Regions from separate parts of the Enterobacter mori genome, predicted to be linked through region 1. Evidence: predicted binding sites of a transcription regulator. Region 1 holds the regulator's gene; each other region holds the start of a gene.
What was found. Region 1 encodes Fur, which represses iron uptake genes when iron is present. Its sites were predicted from a motif close to ATAATAATGAGAACNACTATCAA; they were not measured.
Positions count from the first base shown of each region.

Region 1 (5,888 bases):
AAACGCGTTGTTATCCAGTGAATGAAGTGTAGACAGCACCAGCATAAAGCGGTTAACCGCCTTTTTCTGCTCTGCATATTCATCAGACAGCAATAGTTCACGTACTGCGCGCACTTTATCCTTTGCCGGTATCACGGCAGGTTTTGCTTGTGCAACAACGCTCGGCTGAGACACGACATCTTTTGTGACAGGGGTAGCAGGCTGTGAGGCGGCGGAAATTTTAAGCATACGCCGTAAAATGTCGGACGCGCTCTCCCCGATATGCCGCGTCTGGCTGGCAATAAACTGATAGAGTTCGTCATCAACTTCGATTGTTTTCATCTTAATCCAGTGCGATATCTTATCTGAATACAAGTCGTTGGGATTATAAGGTCAAATCCCAACAGCGGATAGCGTCAAACCCGGCAGGCGGCAAAAGTCAGATTAAACTGGATCCTTGCAGCCGGGCGGCAGAATGGTCAACATGATACCCTAACCTGACATACGTAAAAAAAGAACTTTGCCATGAAATTGAATACCCGAGCGCAATCTGCACAATCGCCGAACAATAATTCTCCCATCGTACTGGTTCACGGGCTGTTTGGTAGCCTGGATAACCTGGGCGTGCTGGCGCGCGATCTGGTTTCCGACCACGATATTTTTCAGGTTGATATGCGCAATCACGGTCTTTCCGGGCGTTCCGACGAGATGACCTACGCGGCGATGGCGCAGGATCTGCTGGATACGCTGGATGCACATAGCCTGCAAAAGGTAACGCTGATCGGGCATTCCATGGGTGGCAAAGCGGTGATGGCCCTGACGGCGCTTGCGCCAGAGCGTATCAACGGGCTGATTGTCATTGACGTCGCGCCTGTGGATTACAACGTCCGTCGTCACGATGAGATTTTCGCCGCTATTAATGCGGTCACAGACGCGGGTGTCGCGACGCGCCAACAGGCTGCCGCCGTGATGCGTGAGCATCTGGATGAAGAAGGCGTCGTGCAATTCCTGCTGAAGTCATTCGTCGACGGGCAATGGCGTTTTAACGTGCCGGTGCTCTGGGAGCAGTACAATAACATCGTGGGCTGGGAAACCGTCCCCGCGTGGCCACACCCTACCCTCTTTATTCGCGGCGGAAATTCTCCTTATGTTACCGATGCCTACCGCGACACGCTCCTGGCCCAATTCCCGCAGGCCCGAGCCCATGTGATCGCCGGTGCCGGGCACTGGGTTCACGCCGAAAAACCGGACGCTGTACTGCGCGCCATTCGTCGCTATCTCTCTGATACTGCAAATTGATTAAAAAGAGAGCGACTGGAAGGTTGTGGGCTTCCAGTCGTTGGCGTGCCGTTTTCGGTGATGTATGATGGCGCGCTTATCGCCCGGGCATTAGCAGGGCGGCGTATTTCCCCCGAAGTCTCAGAATCATGGCCAAAGAACAAACGGACCGTACGACACTAGATCTGTTCGCGAATGAGCGTCGACCGGGACGACCGAAAACGAATCCGCTCTCGCGCGATGAACAGCTGCGTATTAATAAACGCAACCAGCTTAAACGCGATAAAAATCGTGGGCTTAAGCGTGTCGAACTGAAGCTGAACGCCGATGCTGTCGATGCACTGAATGAGCTGGCCGAGGCGCGTAACATCAGCCGCAGCGAACTGATTGAAGAGATGTTAATTACTCAACTTGAGACATTGCGCAGCAAGGCATAAGTCTGAAAATCCCCTTTATGACCCTTTTCATGTAGCACAGAGTGCAGTCCTGCGCGATAGCAGTTTCCGCGGGGTTGCCTGTTCTGCTATTATTGCCCTTATCCGTGGACAAATTGCGCCACCATACCATTAAGTTTCAAGAGGTTATTTTACTCATGGCAATCATCGGCATTTTCTTCGGCAGTGATACCGGCAATACCGAAAATATCGCAAAAAACATTCAAAAACAGCTCGGTAAAGACGTTGCCGATGTGCACGACATCGCCAAGAGCAGCAAAGAAGATCTCGAAGGCTATGACATCCTGCTGCTGGGTATCCCGACCTGGTACTACGGTGAAGCGCAGTGTGACTGGGACGATTTCTTCCCAACCCTGGAAGAAGTTGACTTCAACGGTAAGCTGGTCGCGCTGTTCGGTTGTGGCGACCAGGAAGACTACGCAGAATACTTCTGTGACGCATTGGGCACCATCCGCGACATTATTGAACCGCGCGGTGCTGCTATCGTGGGCCACTGGCCAACGGCGGGTTACCACTTTGAAGCCTCTAAAGGCCTGGCAGATGACGACCACTTTGTCGGCCTGGCCATCGACGAAGACCGTCAGCCGGAACTGACCGCTGAACGCGTTGAGAAATGGGTTAAGCAGGTTCGCGAAGAACTGAACCTCGACGACATTCTTAACGCCTGATTTCACGGTGGCGCAACTCCGGTTGCGCCCGTTTACCAGGTAAAACCGATTAAATTAATTGCTACAAACTTTTAACTTTTTCGTTCAGACCTGTACAATATCCCCCTGGTAAAAAGTGGATGCCATCGAACAAGTTTGTTGGTGATACCACGTTTTTATAAGCATACTTTGCTTGAGACTTGCAGTTTTCATTTAGCCATGGCAGTTCTATAATGAGACGCAATATCCCAAGTGCATTTTCTGTCACTTCTTCTTTAGAAGTGAATCGTTTAGCAACAGGACAGATTCCGCATGACTGACAACAATACCGCATTAAAGAAGGCTGGCCTGAAAGTAACGCTTCCTCGGTTAAAAATCCTTGAAGTGCTTCAGGGGCCAGACAATCACCATGTCAGTGCGGAAGACCTCTACAAACGTCTTATCGACATGGGTGAAGAGATTGGGCTGGCAACCGTGTATCGTGTGCTGAACCAGTTCGATGACGCGGGCATTGTTACCCGTCATAACTTCGAGGGCGGTAAATCCGTTTTCGAGCTGACCCAGCAGCATCATCACGATCACCTGATCTGCCTCGATTGTGGCAAGGTTATTGAATTCAGCGATGATTCCATCGAATCACGCCAGCGTGAAATCGCCGCTCGTCATGGGATTCGCCTGACCAACCACAGCCTGTACCTGTACGGTCATTGTGCTGAAGGCGATTGCCGCGAAGACGACCACGCGCACGACGCGAAATAATATCGTGTTTATACTCTGAGCCAGCCGTAAGGTTGGCTTTTTTTTTGCGCAAAAAAGCCCGGTGGCGCTGCGCTTACCGGGCCTACGGGCTATGACACCTTTGTAGGTCCGGTAAGCGCAGCGCCACCGGGCGTAAAGCAACTTATTTATTGTTACTGCGAATCTCGCTCCAAATCTTATCGCAACGCTTCGCCACTTCCTGATCGTTACCGGTTTTACGCGCCTGAATGCAGGCCTGGTAATCCATCACGCGGACGTTTTCCTGCGTCGCAAACTGCTCATGCGCTTTCTCTTTCTTCAGCACGTTCAGCACGCTCTGGCAGGCTTCGATTTTCTCCGGCGACCCTTCCGCTGTATTGATACAGGCGCTATAGGCCTCCTTCAGGCGGGAATCTTCTTTTGGTGCCTCAGTCTGAGCACACGCCACCAGCCCTGATGCCAGCAACGCGACGATTACGATTTTTTTCATCATGTGCAGTCTCCATACCGGCGGGACATTGCCCACCGGTGTGTTCATCAGAAGATAGTGAATGGCGCGATGACCATGAATTTCACGTCACGTTCATCCTGGAAGATGTTGCCGTAACCGCCCGCGTAGCTCGGGATATCGGAGTGGTTGTCATACTGCGTGAAGTGCAGTTTGAACATCGTCCCTTTTGCACGTCCATCCTGCAGGGTGTAGATCGCATCCAGGCTGTAAGAAGACTCTTTCAGACGATAGTTTGGATCGTAGTACGCGTCCGGTGTCGCCATATCTGCAGGTTTTGCGTCCCAGGCGTAAGCGTAAGATGCCCCCACAGCCCAACCCGGCAGGTTCCAGTTTTTCAGGTCATACATTGCACCGAAGAACACGGCTTTTTCGCCGTCGGCGTTGAAGTCAGAGCGGTTATCCCACCAGATATCGAGACGACCATTTGAGGACGCATAGGTTGGCGTCATACGCTGCAGGAAATAGCCCTGCTGCCCTTCAGCCTTCACCCATGTCCCTTCCAGACGTAAATCAACCTGGCCCACTTTGTAGCCGAAGGTCAGCGCCTGCAGCCATGCAGTGCCGTCATAGATATCGTTAACGGTGCCATTGCTGGCTTTATCGCGCGTGCCGTAGAACTGGTAGCTGGTGCTCAGCGGGCTGCCTGCAATATCAAATTTGTAGCTGGCTTTAGCAAAATACTGATCGATATAACCTTCCGCCTGACCAAATGCAGCTTCCAGGACCAGATCGTTTTTGAAGTCGTATTTCGCGCCCAGCGAGTGGAGGTAATCGACTTTGGTTTTCTTATCGTTCTGGTAGAACTTGTCCATCTCAATGTGCCACGGTGCTTTGTACTCGTTGGTCCACATATAGGAGAAGCTCAGCGCACCCGCATCGCCGTAGTCAAAGTTAGCCCCGGCCTCCGCGCCCTGGTAGGTACCCGGCATAAAGCTCCAGTGCGGCGCTAACAGTGTTTGACCGGTTGGCTGAATATAGCCCCCACGTGCCCACACCGGGCCGTATTTGAATTTCGCTGCTGCCTTGTACAGGCTGACACCGCTTTTATCGCCAGACCAGTCTTCTTTATACGCTTTGTTACTGGAGGAGAAGGCGATTTCGTTCGGGTGTCCGCTGTCGCCGTTTTCAGCCATTTCAATGGCGGTGAAGGCAGCAATATCCAGACCGAACATATCCGCGGCATAGCCTGACTGGAAGTCCAGGTTAGCGTTCCAGGTGGAGTGAGAAAGGTTGGTTTTGTATTTGTCTTCAGTGACGTCTTTACGGTCACGCTCACGCTGCCAGTAATAAATACCGCCCGTGAGGGTAGAATCTTCGATGAAACCCGCGGCCTTTGCCTCTGGTGCTACCACCAGGCCCGATATTGCTGTCACACCGGCGATAGCCAGCGCCAGCGCACTACGTTTGCCACTGAACGTACGCATAGATTATTCCTCTTTGACGAATTAAAACGCCTCAACGGCGAAAATATAAAAGACCAAAAGGTCAGGGGTAGTTAGAAATACCCTCGAATTAACTACCGCCTTTAGGTTATTTTTCGCGACGCGAATTATCAATGCTTTTCCGTGGGCAAAAGTCAGGATTATGACGAAGTGCACATAATTCGTAGTGCTTTGTAACATTTAGAGGAGAGCGAGGATTGGCGGGGAAATATCAGAAATTTCAGCGGGTAGCGCAGGCACTTACTGTTTATTTTTCATCCTTTTTGTATTTCGGAGAAGTACAAACTTTTTTTAGAAAAATAAGTAGCACCACATTGACCTAATATTTTAGCGGCTTATCTTTAAGCCCTGGCTTAATACCATGATCATAAATAAAAAAAACGCCGCAATAAGCGGCGTTTGTCTCTCCTTGACCAGAGCAGCAATATTATTCGCCGATCTTAGCCCAGGTGTCACGCAGGCCGACGGTACGGTTAAATACCGGTTTTTCTGCGGTGCTATAACGGCTGTCCAGGCAGAAGTAACCTTCACGCTCGAACTGGAACGCTTTACCCGCTTCAGCCGCTTTCAGGGACGGCTCAGCGTAACCCTGCCTGATAACGAGTGATTCCGGGTTAATGGTCGCCAGGAAATCTTCAGCCGCGCCTGGGTTAGGCACGCTGAAGAGACGGTCGTACAGGCGGATTTCGACAGGCAGCGCATGCGTCGCGCTCACCCAGTGAATAACGCCCTTCACCTTACGACCATCAGCAGGATCTTTACTCAGCGTTTCTGCATCGTAAGAACAGAAGATGGTGGTGATGTTACCTTCTGCATCTTTCTCAACGCGCTCAGCTTT
Region 1 is NZ_CP104285.1:1,295,292-1,301,179, reverse strand. Features, by position in the region: gene seqA (replication initiation negative regulator SeqA) at 1-321, opposite strand, end outside; gene ybfF (esterase) at 505-1,278, shown strand; gene ybfE (LexA regulated protein) at 1,407-1,694, shown strand; gene fldA (flavodoxin FldA) at 1,850-2,380, shown strand; gene fur (ferric iron uptake transcriptional regulator) at 2,672-3,118, shown strand; gene chiQ (ChiQ/YbfN family lipoprotein) at 3,261-3,587, opposite strand; gene chiP (chitoporin ChiP) at 3,635-5,032, opposite strand; gene glnS (glutamine--tRNA ligase) at 5,478-5,888, opposite strand, start outside.

Region 2 (5,888 bases), 100 kb from region 1:
TCTCCTCAACTGAGCCTTTCCGGTTGACCCAGGCAGTAAGTGCCCGTGCGCCGTGAACCAGAAGGTATCGGAAATATCCATCTCCACGTTTGCTTATCCCGCCCAGTTGCTGTTTACCGCCACTGGAATGTTCTTTTGGTGTCAGCCCCAGCCATGAGGCGAACTGTTTTGCAGTACTGAACTGTCGGGCATTACCCACTGCTGCTACCACATACGTGGCCGTTAGCATGCCCACCCCAGGGATTTTTGCCAGTCTCTGGCAGGCCGCCTGTGTTTTATACCAGGAGGCCAGGGCCTCTTCTACCTCTTTTATCTGCTCCTCAAGTGCCCTGATATGTTTAGCCTGCCTGAGGATACTGGCTCTGACAAAGGGAGATAACCCATTGTCGGCGTCCTCCAGAATGGCCGGCAGCTCACAGATCAGATGACTTTGCCCGGTCGCCATCGTAATACCAAACTCAGCAAGTGTAGCTCTTAAGCTGTTAGAGCAGGCGATGCGCTCACGGATAAGTATTCCCCGTTCAGTGTGTAACGCTAAAACGGCCTGCTGCTCTTCGGTTTTTATCTGCACAAAACGCATATTCGGGCGGGTTACCGCTTCGCAGATAGCTTCAGCATCTGCTGCATCCGTCTTATTCGTTTTCACATAAGGCTTCACATATTGCGGAGGGATGAGTTTTACCTCATGGCCGTGACGACTGAATAATCGTGCAAAATGATGGCTGGACGAGCAGGCCTCCATGCCAATCAGGCAAGGTTCCAGTTGAATGACAAACTGAACGAATTTAGCCCGGGTCAGCTTCTTACGTAAAACCGTATGGCCTTCGTGATCGACACCATGAAGCTGAAAAACGTTCTTTGCCAGGTCGATACCAAGAGTTGATACTTTCATGTGGACGCTCCTCATTTTTCAGGACGTATTGCAACGATCCAGTCTGGTACTTTGATACCGCAAAATCTGGAGCGTCCATCTCATTATCCCTGTAAAGCCCGCCCTCTCGGCGCATCCATGCGCCTCGCCCCGGCCTACAGGAAACGCCTCAGCGATTTACAGCCGGACCAGGGCGTCGCTGTAAGTCATTAATTTTTCTGATGCAACATTAATCGCTTCAGGTAAAAAAAATTAATGGGGATTCCTCAGCCCACGGGGAGAGGGAGCAAACATTAAAAACGGCAACGAGGTTGCCGTTTTGCTTTTACCTAGAATCGCGTATTCACGCTCATATACCAGGTTCGACCCGGTTCATTATACGTGTAGGCACCGGCACCGTACATATACGCGCCCGTCGTGGTATTACCCGTGGTCTGGGCATTACCCGCGCGCCATTGGCGCTTGTCGAAGACGTTATCTACGCCGCCGGTCAGGCTGACGTTTTTGGTCATGTCCCAGGTCGCGCTCAGGCCCACGATGCTGTACGGGCTGACTTCGTCTTTCTCAGACCCGGTCACCGGCTGACCTTTGTAGTTGTACTTCTTCGGCTGCTGCTTGCCGTACCAGGTAAAGGTCGACTGGAGCGACACGTCCTGATGCACCTGCCAGCTCAGGGTTGAGTTCAGCGTGTACTCAGGAATGATCGACAGACGATCGCCGGTCTCCTTGTTCTTGCTCTGCAGCATGTAGGTGATGTTATTGGTCCAGTTAATGGTGTCGCTGACCGGTACGTTCAGGGAGCCTTCCAGACCCTCAACCACCGCTTTCGGCACGTTTTCCCACTGGTAGATATCGGTCGTGACTTTACCGGTGGAGGTCTGACCAATTGGCGCATAGCCCGCTTCAATCTTGTTGCGGTAGTCGTTACGGAACCAGGTCACGCCCGCCTGCCAGCCGTCGTGTTTCCACTCCAGACCAATCTCTTTGTTGATGCTGGTTTCGGCCTTCAGATCGTCGTTACCCATCATGTAACAGCCCACGCCGTCGGAGCTGGCGTAGCAGCCCTGGCCTTTACTGTAGAGCAGGTAGTTCGGGTTGGTCTGGTACAGGCTTGGCGCTTTGTACGCGCGCGCGATCCCCATCTTCAGCGTGAAGTCATCTCCCAGCCCCTGCGAGAGGTTGAGCGACGGGCTCCAGTTGTTGCCGACGATGGTGTGGTGGTCGAAGCGCAGGGCTGGAGTCAGCATGGTGCTGTCGGTCAGCTCCATGTTGTTTTCGGCGAACAGGGAGAAGATCTCCGCTGAAGTGTACGGGCTACGGTCTTCGCTCATGCCCGGGATGGTGCCGCCCTGCTGGGTTTGCGTGAAGGAGGTCGAGTCCTTCATGCGCTGCTGGTTCCACTCGGTGCCCAGCGTCAGGTTCTGGTTCACAATGAAATCAATCGGCAGGTTGATTTCGCTGTGCAGCATCACGTCGGCCAGGTCGGTGTCGGTGAATTTATTGCTGTTGAACAGGCCTTCCGTACCGCCCGCCAGCCCTTCGCCCAGGCGGGAGTTGCGGGTATGTTCGTACTGCGCCCAGTTGCTGGTGGTAATGCCGTTATCCCAGCCGCCGTTCCAGGTCACCGCAAAGTTCTGGCGGTAGATACGGTTAGTCTCTTTACCGTAGTTTTTCTTCACCAGCGCGTTGTCGTTGTTGGTGTTCTGCGTGTCGCCTGCGTACAGGTTGTTCTGACGGCTGTAGCCCGCTTCAAACTCAAGCGACTGCATTGGCGCGAAGTCCCAGCGCACCACGCCGTTGATGTCTTTGTTTTCCACACCTTCACGGCCTGCGGGCAGGGTGTTGGCGTAAGCGCCGGTACGGTCAGACTGGTGGCCCTGGTTGATGTCCCACGCGTCGGCCTGGGTCTTGTCCAGGTTGCCGAACATACGGAAGCTGAAGTCACCGCCCAGCGGGCCGCTCAGGCTGAAGTTGGTGCGCTTGGTGGAACCTTCGTCTTTATGCTCTGGCGCGTTCAGGTAGGTGTTCCAGGAGCCGTGCCACTGGTCGTCGAATTTTTTGGTGATGATGTTCACCACGCCGCCGGCCGCGCCGTTGCCGTAGCGCGCGGCGGCCGGGCCGCGGATCACTTCGATGCGTTCGATCATCTCCGGCGGCACCCAGCCGGTATCGCCGCGGGTGTCACGCTCGCCGCGCCAGCCCAGGCGGATGGAGTTACGGCTGGTCACCGGCTTACCGTCGATCAGGATCAGGGTGTTTTCCGGGCCCATGCCGCGAATGTCAATCTGACGGTTGTTCCCGCGCTGACCGCTGGTGGAGTTCCCGGTCAGGTTAACGCCCGGCATGGTTCGAATGATTTCAGCCACGTCCCGCGCGGGCGGGTTTTTGCGGATTTCATCGGCGGTGATGGTCGATACGCCCGGCGCCTGCAGGTTTTGCTCGGCGGCGGTGATCACCATCGTATCTTCGTGCTGCGCTGTGGTGGCGGCGGTATTGTCATCTGCCAGGGCTGGCAGCGTAATGCCGTAAATCCCCAAATTGACCAGCAAGGCCAGGGAGTGAATCTTCTTATTCATTGTACGTCCTGCTTTTCGCGCCGCATCCCCGGGCTCCATTCCCGATCGGGAGAGGAGGCGACATGGTTATTTTATGAGCGCGCTTCCCACAGCGCGGGCACTACGCTATTGCAAATGCAAATAGTTATCAATAATATTATCAATAAAATTTGTTCTGAAACAAAAAAATACTGTTAAACATGGGGTTATAAGGGTGACGGCGTTAACAACCGGAAGTGAAGCCTGGTGGCAGTCGAAAAACGGGCCAGAATGGGAACGTCTGAAGGCGAGCTATCGCGTCACCTTCTGGTGGCGTGACCCGGCAGGAACCCAGAAAACGTCAACGGTAAAACGCGTCTGGCTCTACATCACCGGCGTGACCGATCATCATCAAAATGCCCGTCCGCAATCTCTTGAGCGCATTCCGGATACCGATGTCTGGCAGTGGCAGGGCGAGTTCAGCCCCGAATGGCGCGGCAGCTACTGTTTTATCCCCTCCAGCAACGAAAACGATTTTGCCAGCGCAGTGTTTGAAGGCGAGCAGCCGGACCGCATGGCGCTGCGCGAAGGCTGGCGCAGGCTGCTGCCGCAGGCGGTGGCCGACCCGCTGAACCCGCAGAGCTGGCGCGGCGGGCGCGGTCACGCCGTCTCGGCGCTGGAGATGCCGGACGCGCCCGAGCAGCCGGGCTGGGATCGTCCCGATACGCCGTATCAGCCGCCTGTCTGCATTGAGTGGAACAGTGCACGTCTGAACAACCGGCGCCGCGTGTGGATTTTTACCACCGGAGATGACAGCCCCGAGCGCCCGCTGGCGGTGCTGCTCGACGGACAGTTCTGGGCCGAAAGCATGCCCGTCTGGCCTGCGCTGGCGTCGCTGACCCATGACGGCAAACTGCCGCCTGCGGTCTACGTCTTAATTGATGTGATCGACACAGAACATCGCAGCCGGGAACTGCCCTGTAATCCCGATTTCTGGCTGGCGGTGCAGGAAGAACTCCTTCCCCTTGTGAAAAAAACCGCCTCGTTCAGCGACCGCGCCGACCATACCCTGGTGGCGGGCCAGAGCTTCGGCGGGCTCTCTTCCCTCTATGCGGGCCTCAACTGGCCGCAGCGTTTTGGCTGCATCCTCAGCCAGTCCGGATCCTACTGGTGGCCGCACCGCGGCGCGCAGCAGGGCGGGCTGCTCATCGAACAACTCAAAGCGGGTGAAAAAAACGCTCGCGGGCTGCGCATCGTCCTTGAGGCCGGGCGCAACGAGCCGCTTATCTTGCGCGCAAACCAGGCGCTCCTCGCCGAACTACACACTCAGCAGCCGGTTATCTGGCGTCAGGTTGACGGCGGACACGATGCGCTTTGCTGGCGCGGTGGGCTGACGCAGGGGCTAATGACCCTCTGGCAGCCGCTTATTCACTAACGGAGTCTGTATGGAATTCAGCAATCCTTTCGATAATCCGCAGGGACAGTTCGCCATTTTGCAAAACGACCAGGGGCAGTACAGCCTGTGGCCGCAGCAGTGCGAACTGCCCGCAGGCTGGCGCGTTGTCTGCGAGCCGCAGTCCCAGGAGGCGTGCCAGCAGTGGCTTGCCGGGCATTGGCAAACGCTTGTTCCGTCCCATTTTGCGGAGGGAAGCGCATGAACCGTCTTCCTCTCGTCGCCGCCCAGCCGGGTATCTGGATGGCGGAACAGCTTTCCTCCCTGCCAAACGCCTGGAGCGTGGCGCACTATACCGAACTGAAAGGGGTTATCGACGCGCCATTGCTGGCAAAAGCGATAGCGGAAGGCATGATGCAGGCCGATACCCTGAGGATGCGTTTTGCCGAGGAGAACGGCGAGGTGTGGCAGTGGGTGGATGACACCTTCATTCTGCCGGAGCCACCCATCGTTCGCGTTACCTCTCACGATGACGCCGTGGCGCTGATGGAGGCCGATCTTAACCAAAACCTGCGCGTCGACAGCGGGCAGCCGCTGGCGTTTCATCAGCTGATTCAGGTGGGGGAAAGCCACTGGTACTGGTATCAGCGCTATCACCATCTGGTGGTGGATGGCTTCAGTTTCCCGGCCATTACCCGCCACATTGCCGCGATTTACGCCGCGTGGAAGAAGGGTGAAACGACGCCCGCCTCTCCGTTTACGCCGTTTGCCGAGGTGGTGGACGAGTATCAGCGCTATCGTGACAGCGAGGCATACGCGCGCGACGGTGCCTTCTGGGCTGAGCAGCGCAAGCAGCTTCCTTCTCCGGTCTCGCTCTCTTCCGCGCCGCTGCCGGGACGCGCCGCCACCACCGACATTCTGCGCCTGAAAATTGCAATGGACGGTCGCGCCTTTAGCCAGCTTGCTCAGGCGGCTGGGCAGGCGCAGCGCACCGATCTGGCCCTTGCGCTGGTGGCGCTGTGGCTGGGGCGCCTCACCGGACGGCTGGACTACGCCGCCGGGTTTATCTTTATGCGCCGCATGGGCTCTG
Region 2 is NZ_CP104285.1:1,194,165-1,200,052, forward strand. Features, by position in the region: gene N2K86_RS05590 (IS110 family transposase) at 1-892, opposite strand, end outside; gene N2K86_RS05595 (TonB-dependent siderophore receptor) at 1,201-3,447, opposite strand; gene fes (enterochelin esterase) at 3,641-4,840, shown strand; gene N2K86_RS05605 (MbtH family protein) at 4,851-5,063, shown strand; gene entF (enterobactin non-ribosomal peptide synthetase EntF) at 5,060-5,888, shown strand, end outside.
Region 2: a site for Fur is predicted at 3,562-3,584, ahead of fes (enterochelin esterase). Genes of this name have one in related genera too.

Region 3 (5,888 bases), 2.0 Mb from region 1:
TCATCATCCGTGTGTATTATTTCCTGTAGCTTTTACAACAACTATCCTTAACTCAAATACTTAAGCGCCAAAGCGAAAGGCATCATGAGCACACCGATCAAACGGCTAGAAATCATAAAAAATGCCATCGAACTGGAAGATGACGACATCATCCAGAGCCAGCTGACGCGGCTGAAAAATGAAGCGTTTGACGAGGAGCTACAGGCAATCGTCGTGGCGCTTGAGCAGAAGAACTACACCGCAGCTATCAGGGCCATCACCGCATGGCTGCAGGGCCAGCGTGCCGTGACTCCGTGGCGTGACCCGCAGGTGGCTGCCAGCAAGCTGGAGCTGAAGGCGCTAGAGGAGCGTCTGCGCGATCTGATTGACCGTCGCAACGCTCGCGTGCAGCAGCTTGATGAGTTCAACGATCTCTATTTCTCCCGTCTCGGGCCGCTGATGCAGCAGATCCTCGCCCTGCGTAAAACGCTGGCGGAGCTAAACCTGCGTCGTCAGCAGGCGGAGGCGCGTCGTCGCGAAGAGGATTATCGCCGCTGCCAGCGCTATATGGCGCAGGCGGTAGAGGTGCTGGCAACGCTCACCCAGCGCTGGCGCGATCTCCCGGCCGATTCCGTACAGGCTGCCGAGGCGCGTAAACAGCTACAGCAGCAAAGCAACCTGATTGCCAATCTGCTGGCCGAAGCGCTGGAACTGGAGAGCGGCTTAACGCGTGAAGAAGAGCCCGCGCGCCAGGCGCGCGATGAGGCTAACGAAGAGTACGAGAAGTATCGCGAGCAGCATCACGATGCCGAAATGCGTCTGCGCAAAGGGAAAGATCTCTCGGAAGAGGATCAGAACGAGCTGAAACGCCTGTGGCGTCAGGCGAGCAAGCTGTGCCACCCGGATCTGGTGGCAGACGATCTGAAAGAAGAAGCCAACACCATGATGGTACAGCTCAACCAGGCCAAACAGCGCGGAGATGTGAAAGCGATCCGCTCACTGGTGGCGCGTCTGCAGCAGGGCTTTGAGCCAATGATGGCGAGCGACAGGCTGAACGATCTGGAGCGTATCCGCAAAAAAATGGCGCAGGTTCGCGAGCAAATCGACACCTTAGTGAACGAGCTGGCGGAACTGGAGAAAGAAGAATCCTGGCTGCTGGTTTCGTCGCTGAACAATATGGAAGCCTACTTTGCCCAGCAGGAGAAGGCGCTGCATGAGGTCCGCGCCTCGCTCGAACATCAGGTGAGCGAAGCGCAGCTGGAGTCCGCAGCCTGACTATTTCGCGTGCCAGTATGCGCTGGCACGCACCAGCTGTTGGTCAATCGCGTCGGTTTCAAACTGGCGGCTCAGGTTTTTCACCACCTTCCCTTCCCCGGTCAGCCAGATAAAGTAATCCTCTTCTGGCACGGCCAGCGTCGCCAGACGATCGGCCACCGCCTGCGGGTTGTGGCCCACAATCCAGGTGAGGTTGAATTCACTCAGGTGCGCCAGATAGTCCTTATAAGATCCGTCACCCACGGTCACGACCGCATGAATGTCCGGGCGCACCGGCAGTTTTGCGATGCCTTCTAAACGGCGGCGCAGCGCGGGCATCCCGGATTCATCGCACACGTACAGCTGCCAGGCGTAATCTTCCGGCACCACCAGCGATCCGCGTGGCCCACCGATAGTGAGTTTGTCGCCAGGTTTGGCCGCTACCGCCCAGTTGCTGGCAACGCCGCCATCATGAACGAAGAAATCCAGCACCAGCTCATTTTTCTCCTCATCGAACAGTGGCGTATAGTCACGCGCCTGCGGGCGTACGCCGTCGCCCCAGTCGATGCCTTCATCGGTGACAACGGGCGGAACAAAGGTCGCGCCCGGTGCCGGGAAAAAGACCTTGGTGTGGTCGTCGAAGCCGCGGGAGCTAAAGCCCTCCAGCGCCTCACCGCCGAGAACAATGCGCTGGAAGCCAGCGCTGACACGCTCGACGCGGAGCACGTTCAGCTCACGAAAGCGCAGGTCATTGCGGACACGTTGAGGGTAACGGGTTGGTGTCATTTTTATGCCCTTCTCAGATGAATACGATATATCGAAATTGATTTTTTAATGATAATGATTGCTATTAACCAGGAATGCAAGATCTTTTAGATTGCATCTGAATATATCTAAGATATAGTTTAGATATATCAAATTGAGAGAGTCACTATGCGACACGAACATGATGGCGGCGGACGCCGACCGCGCTTTTTCGGCCACGGCGATCTACGGCTGGTGATCCTGGATATCCTGACCCGCAATGCCAGCCACGGTTATGAGCTGATCAAAGAGATCGAGAACCTGACGCAGGGGAACTACACACCGAGCCCGGGCGTGATCTACCCAACCCTGGATTATCTGCAGGATCAGACGTTTATCACCATTACGGAAGAAGAGAACGGCCGCAAGAAAATTGCGATAACCGCTGAAGGACAAAACTGGCTGGATGAAAACCGGGAACAGCTGGAACAGATCCAGGTGCGCATCAAAGCGCGCAGCGTCGGCTTCCAGCTGCGCAAAAACCCGCAGATGAAGCGGGCGCTGGATAACTTCAAAGCGGTGTTAGACCTGAAGGTGAATCAGGGAGAACTCAGCGACGCGCAGCTCAAGCAGATCGTCGGGGTGATCGACCGCGCGGCGCTGGAGATCTCCCAGCTGGATTAAGCCAGCGCGCGTTCGCTCACGCGGAACACTTTTACCAGCTCTTTCAGGTGCATCGCCTGCTCGTTCAGCGAGGCCGCCGCCGCAACGGACTCCTCCACCAGCGCGGAGTTCTGCTGGGTGGTGGCGTCAATCAGGCCAATCGCGCTGTTGATCTGCGAGATGCCTTCCGTCTGCTCATGGCTGGCCTGACGGATCTCACGCAGAATCACGTCCATCTCCTCCACGTTGCCGACCATCCCGTTGATCAGCCCGCTGGCTTTTTCGACCAGGTTCATCCCGTCCTGGGTCTGGCTGGTGGAGCTTTCAATCAGCTGGCGGATTTCACTCGCCGAAGAGGCGCTCTTCTGTGCCAGCTGGCGCACTTCGCCCGCAACCACCGCAAAGCCACGACCGTGCTCTCCCGCACGTGCCGCCTCGACCGCTGCGTTAAGCGCCAGAATATTGGTCTGGAAAGCAATGGCGTCGATCAGGTCGATAATGTCGGACATCCGGTTGGATGTTTCGTTAATCAGGCGCATTTTGCTGGTCACCTGTTTCATCATCTCACCATTGTTTTTGACCACCGTGGCGGCATCGGCAGAGAGGTTGGTCGCTTCCCCGGTGTGCGATGCGGTGTTTTTCACCGTTGCGGTGATCTGCTCCATCGAAGCAGCCGTCTGCTCGACGGAACTGGCCTGCTCTTCGGTGCGCGCGGCCAGATCCTGGTTACCTGCAACAATCTGCGCGGCGGCGCTGGAGATGTTTTCCGAGCCGGTTTGCACCTGCTGCACAATCTCCAGCAGACGGGTTTTCATCTCCATCAGCGCATACAACAAGAGGCCGGTTTCGTCTTTACCGTGAGACGTAATGCTGCCGGTCAGATCGCCATCGGCAATGGCTTCAGCAAAGCTCACCGCTTCGCCCAGCGGACGGGTAATGGAGCGCACGATAAACCAGCCGATCAGGCTGCCCGCCGCCACGCTGAAGAGCGTGATCAGGAGCAGCAGCATGCGGTTGGTTCGGAAATCACCGTCCACCTGCGCGCCCGCGCTCTGCATCTCATTGTTTTGGATGGCGATCAGCGCCTGCACCTTCGCTTTGTAAGCCTGCTGCACGGTGAGGGTGTTGGTCATCATCTCCTGGATAGCGCCCGCACGGTTGTTGTTCTGCACCGCCTGCAAAATGCGGTAGCGCGAGTCCAGATATTGCTGGCGCACGCTGCGGATATCCGCCAGTACCTGCTGAGACTTCTGATCCTGCAACGCGTTGTTCAGCTCGCCCAGGAGCACCGTAATGTGCTCGCTGATCTCTTTCAGACGCTGCTGAGATTGCCCCGTGTAGGTGCCCTGCTCGTCCAGCAGCATAAGCTGCTGCGTGCTTATAAATTCCTGGAAGTTGTCGATTAGCTGGTTGGCTTTTACCGTGGTTGGATAATCCTGGGTAATGATAGTCTGCATCCCGTTGTTCGCCCGATTCAGGCTCAGCAATGAGACACTCGCACTGACGATCATCAGAACAATAAAGAACCCGAACGCCAGAAATAATTTCGTGCCGATCTTTACGTCATGTAAGAACATATTTACTCCATCGATGTGATTATTTCTCAGACGATCGCTGTTATCGGTAACGAACGCGCTAACTTTATGACTTTGATCGTTTTTTTATTTCATAACCATCACAATGGATAGGTACTGTCTATTAATTTTGGCGCATCGATCGTTGCTTAACCACCGGAGAGGGCATTTCTGAAATAGCATCGGGGAAAACTGACTTAGGCAGGCATAAATAACTGAACGGATTTTTTAGTTATTTAATATTACATTAACAATAAACATTAAAAATAATCACATTAAAACGCCGTTTATACCTGGTGGCATAAACGGCTTTTCTGGAACATTACTGACTCAATGGAGCACGGTCACGGCATCTTTGAGACGTCCCGCACGGTGCTTCACCATGGCGGAGATCTGCGCGCTCTCCTCTACCAGGTCCGCATTTTTCTGCGTGATACTGTCCAGTTCGGCAACGGCCCGGGTTAACTCGGACAGCCCACTAGCCTGTTCAGACGTGGCGTGGCTAATCTGGGCAATAAGCTGCGTGACGTTTTTCACCTGCTCAACAATGTCATCCATAGTGCGGCCTGCCGCGTGAACCTGATCGGAGCCGGACTGTACCTTGCTGGCGCTGGCGTCAATCAGCTTACGGATATCGTTGGCCGCACTGGCGCTGCGGCTGGCGAGGTGGCGAACCTCACCGGCCACGACCGCAAAGCCTTTACCCTGTTCGCCTGCTCGTGCCGCTTCCACTGCCGCGTTCAGCGCCAGAATATTGGTCTGGAAAGCGATGTCATTGATAAGCGAGGTGATCGAGCCAATCCGCTGGGTGCTGTCAGCAATATCATCCATGGTTTTCACCACCGTCTGCATCGCATTTCCGCCTTTGGTCGCCGCGTTGCTGGCCGCCACGGAGAGCTTATCGACTTCGGCAGCGGTTTCAGAGTTGCTTTGTACCGAGGCGGCCATCTGATTCATCGTCGCCACAGTCTGCTGCACATTGGTGACGGTTTGGCGCGTACGGTCGTTGAGATCGTCATTCCCCTGCGCCAGCTTATCGCTGCCATCGCGCACGCTCACCACCTGGCTTGATACATCATTGATTAACCAGCGACACATCAGCCCCAGCTGTCCGATCGCGCGCAGCGTCAGCCCCAGCTCGTCGCTGCGGTTCAGGTGCTGCACGCTATTACGCTCACCGGTCGCGACCTTCAGCGCCTGACGCGTGACATTTTCCACCGGTCGGACAATCTGCTGCTCGAACAGCATCGTCCCGACGACCATCACGACGGCAGCAGCCACTAGCGATGGCCAACCTGCAGAGGTTAACGCCAGCGTGGTAGCCATTACCGCAAACAGCGCCGCCATTACGCTACGAACCCGCCAGCGCAGCGGCATAGCCGCTAACTTCCCGAGCCAGCCTTTGCGCACCACCAGCCCTTTATGGATACGTTTTTTACAACGGCCTTCATTGAGCGCCTTATATAAAGGCTCCACGGCCGCAATCTCTTCAGCCGTCGCTTTTGTGCGGATCGACATATAGCCGGTCATTTTCCCGTGGCGCACCATCGGTACGGCGTTCGCTCGCACCCAGTAGTGGTCGCCGTTTTTGCGGCGGTTTTTGACAATCCCGCTCCACGGTTCCCCCTGTTGCAGCGTGTACCACATGTCGGCGAAGGCCGCTTTCGGCATGTC
Region 3 is NZ_CP104285.1:4,044,208-4,050,095, forward strand. Features, by position in the region: gene N2K86_RS19090 (DNA repair protein) at 85-1,254, shown strand; gene N2K86_RS19095 (siderophore-interacting protein) at 1,255-2,019, opposite strand; gene N2K86_RS19100 (PadR family transcriptional regulator) at 2,167-2,661, shown strand; gene N2K86_RS19105 (methyl-accepting chemotaxis protein) at 2,658-4,217, opposite strand; gene N2K86_RS19110 (methyl-accepting chemotaxis protein) at 4,545-5,888, opposite strand, start outside.
Region 3: a site for Fur is predicted at 2,068-2,090, ahead of N2K86_RS19095 (siderophore-interacting protein). Genes of this name have one in related genera too.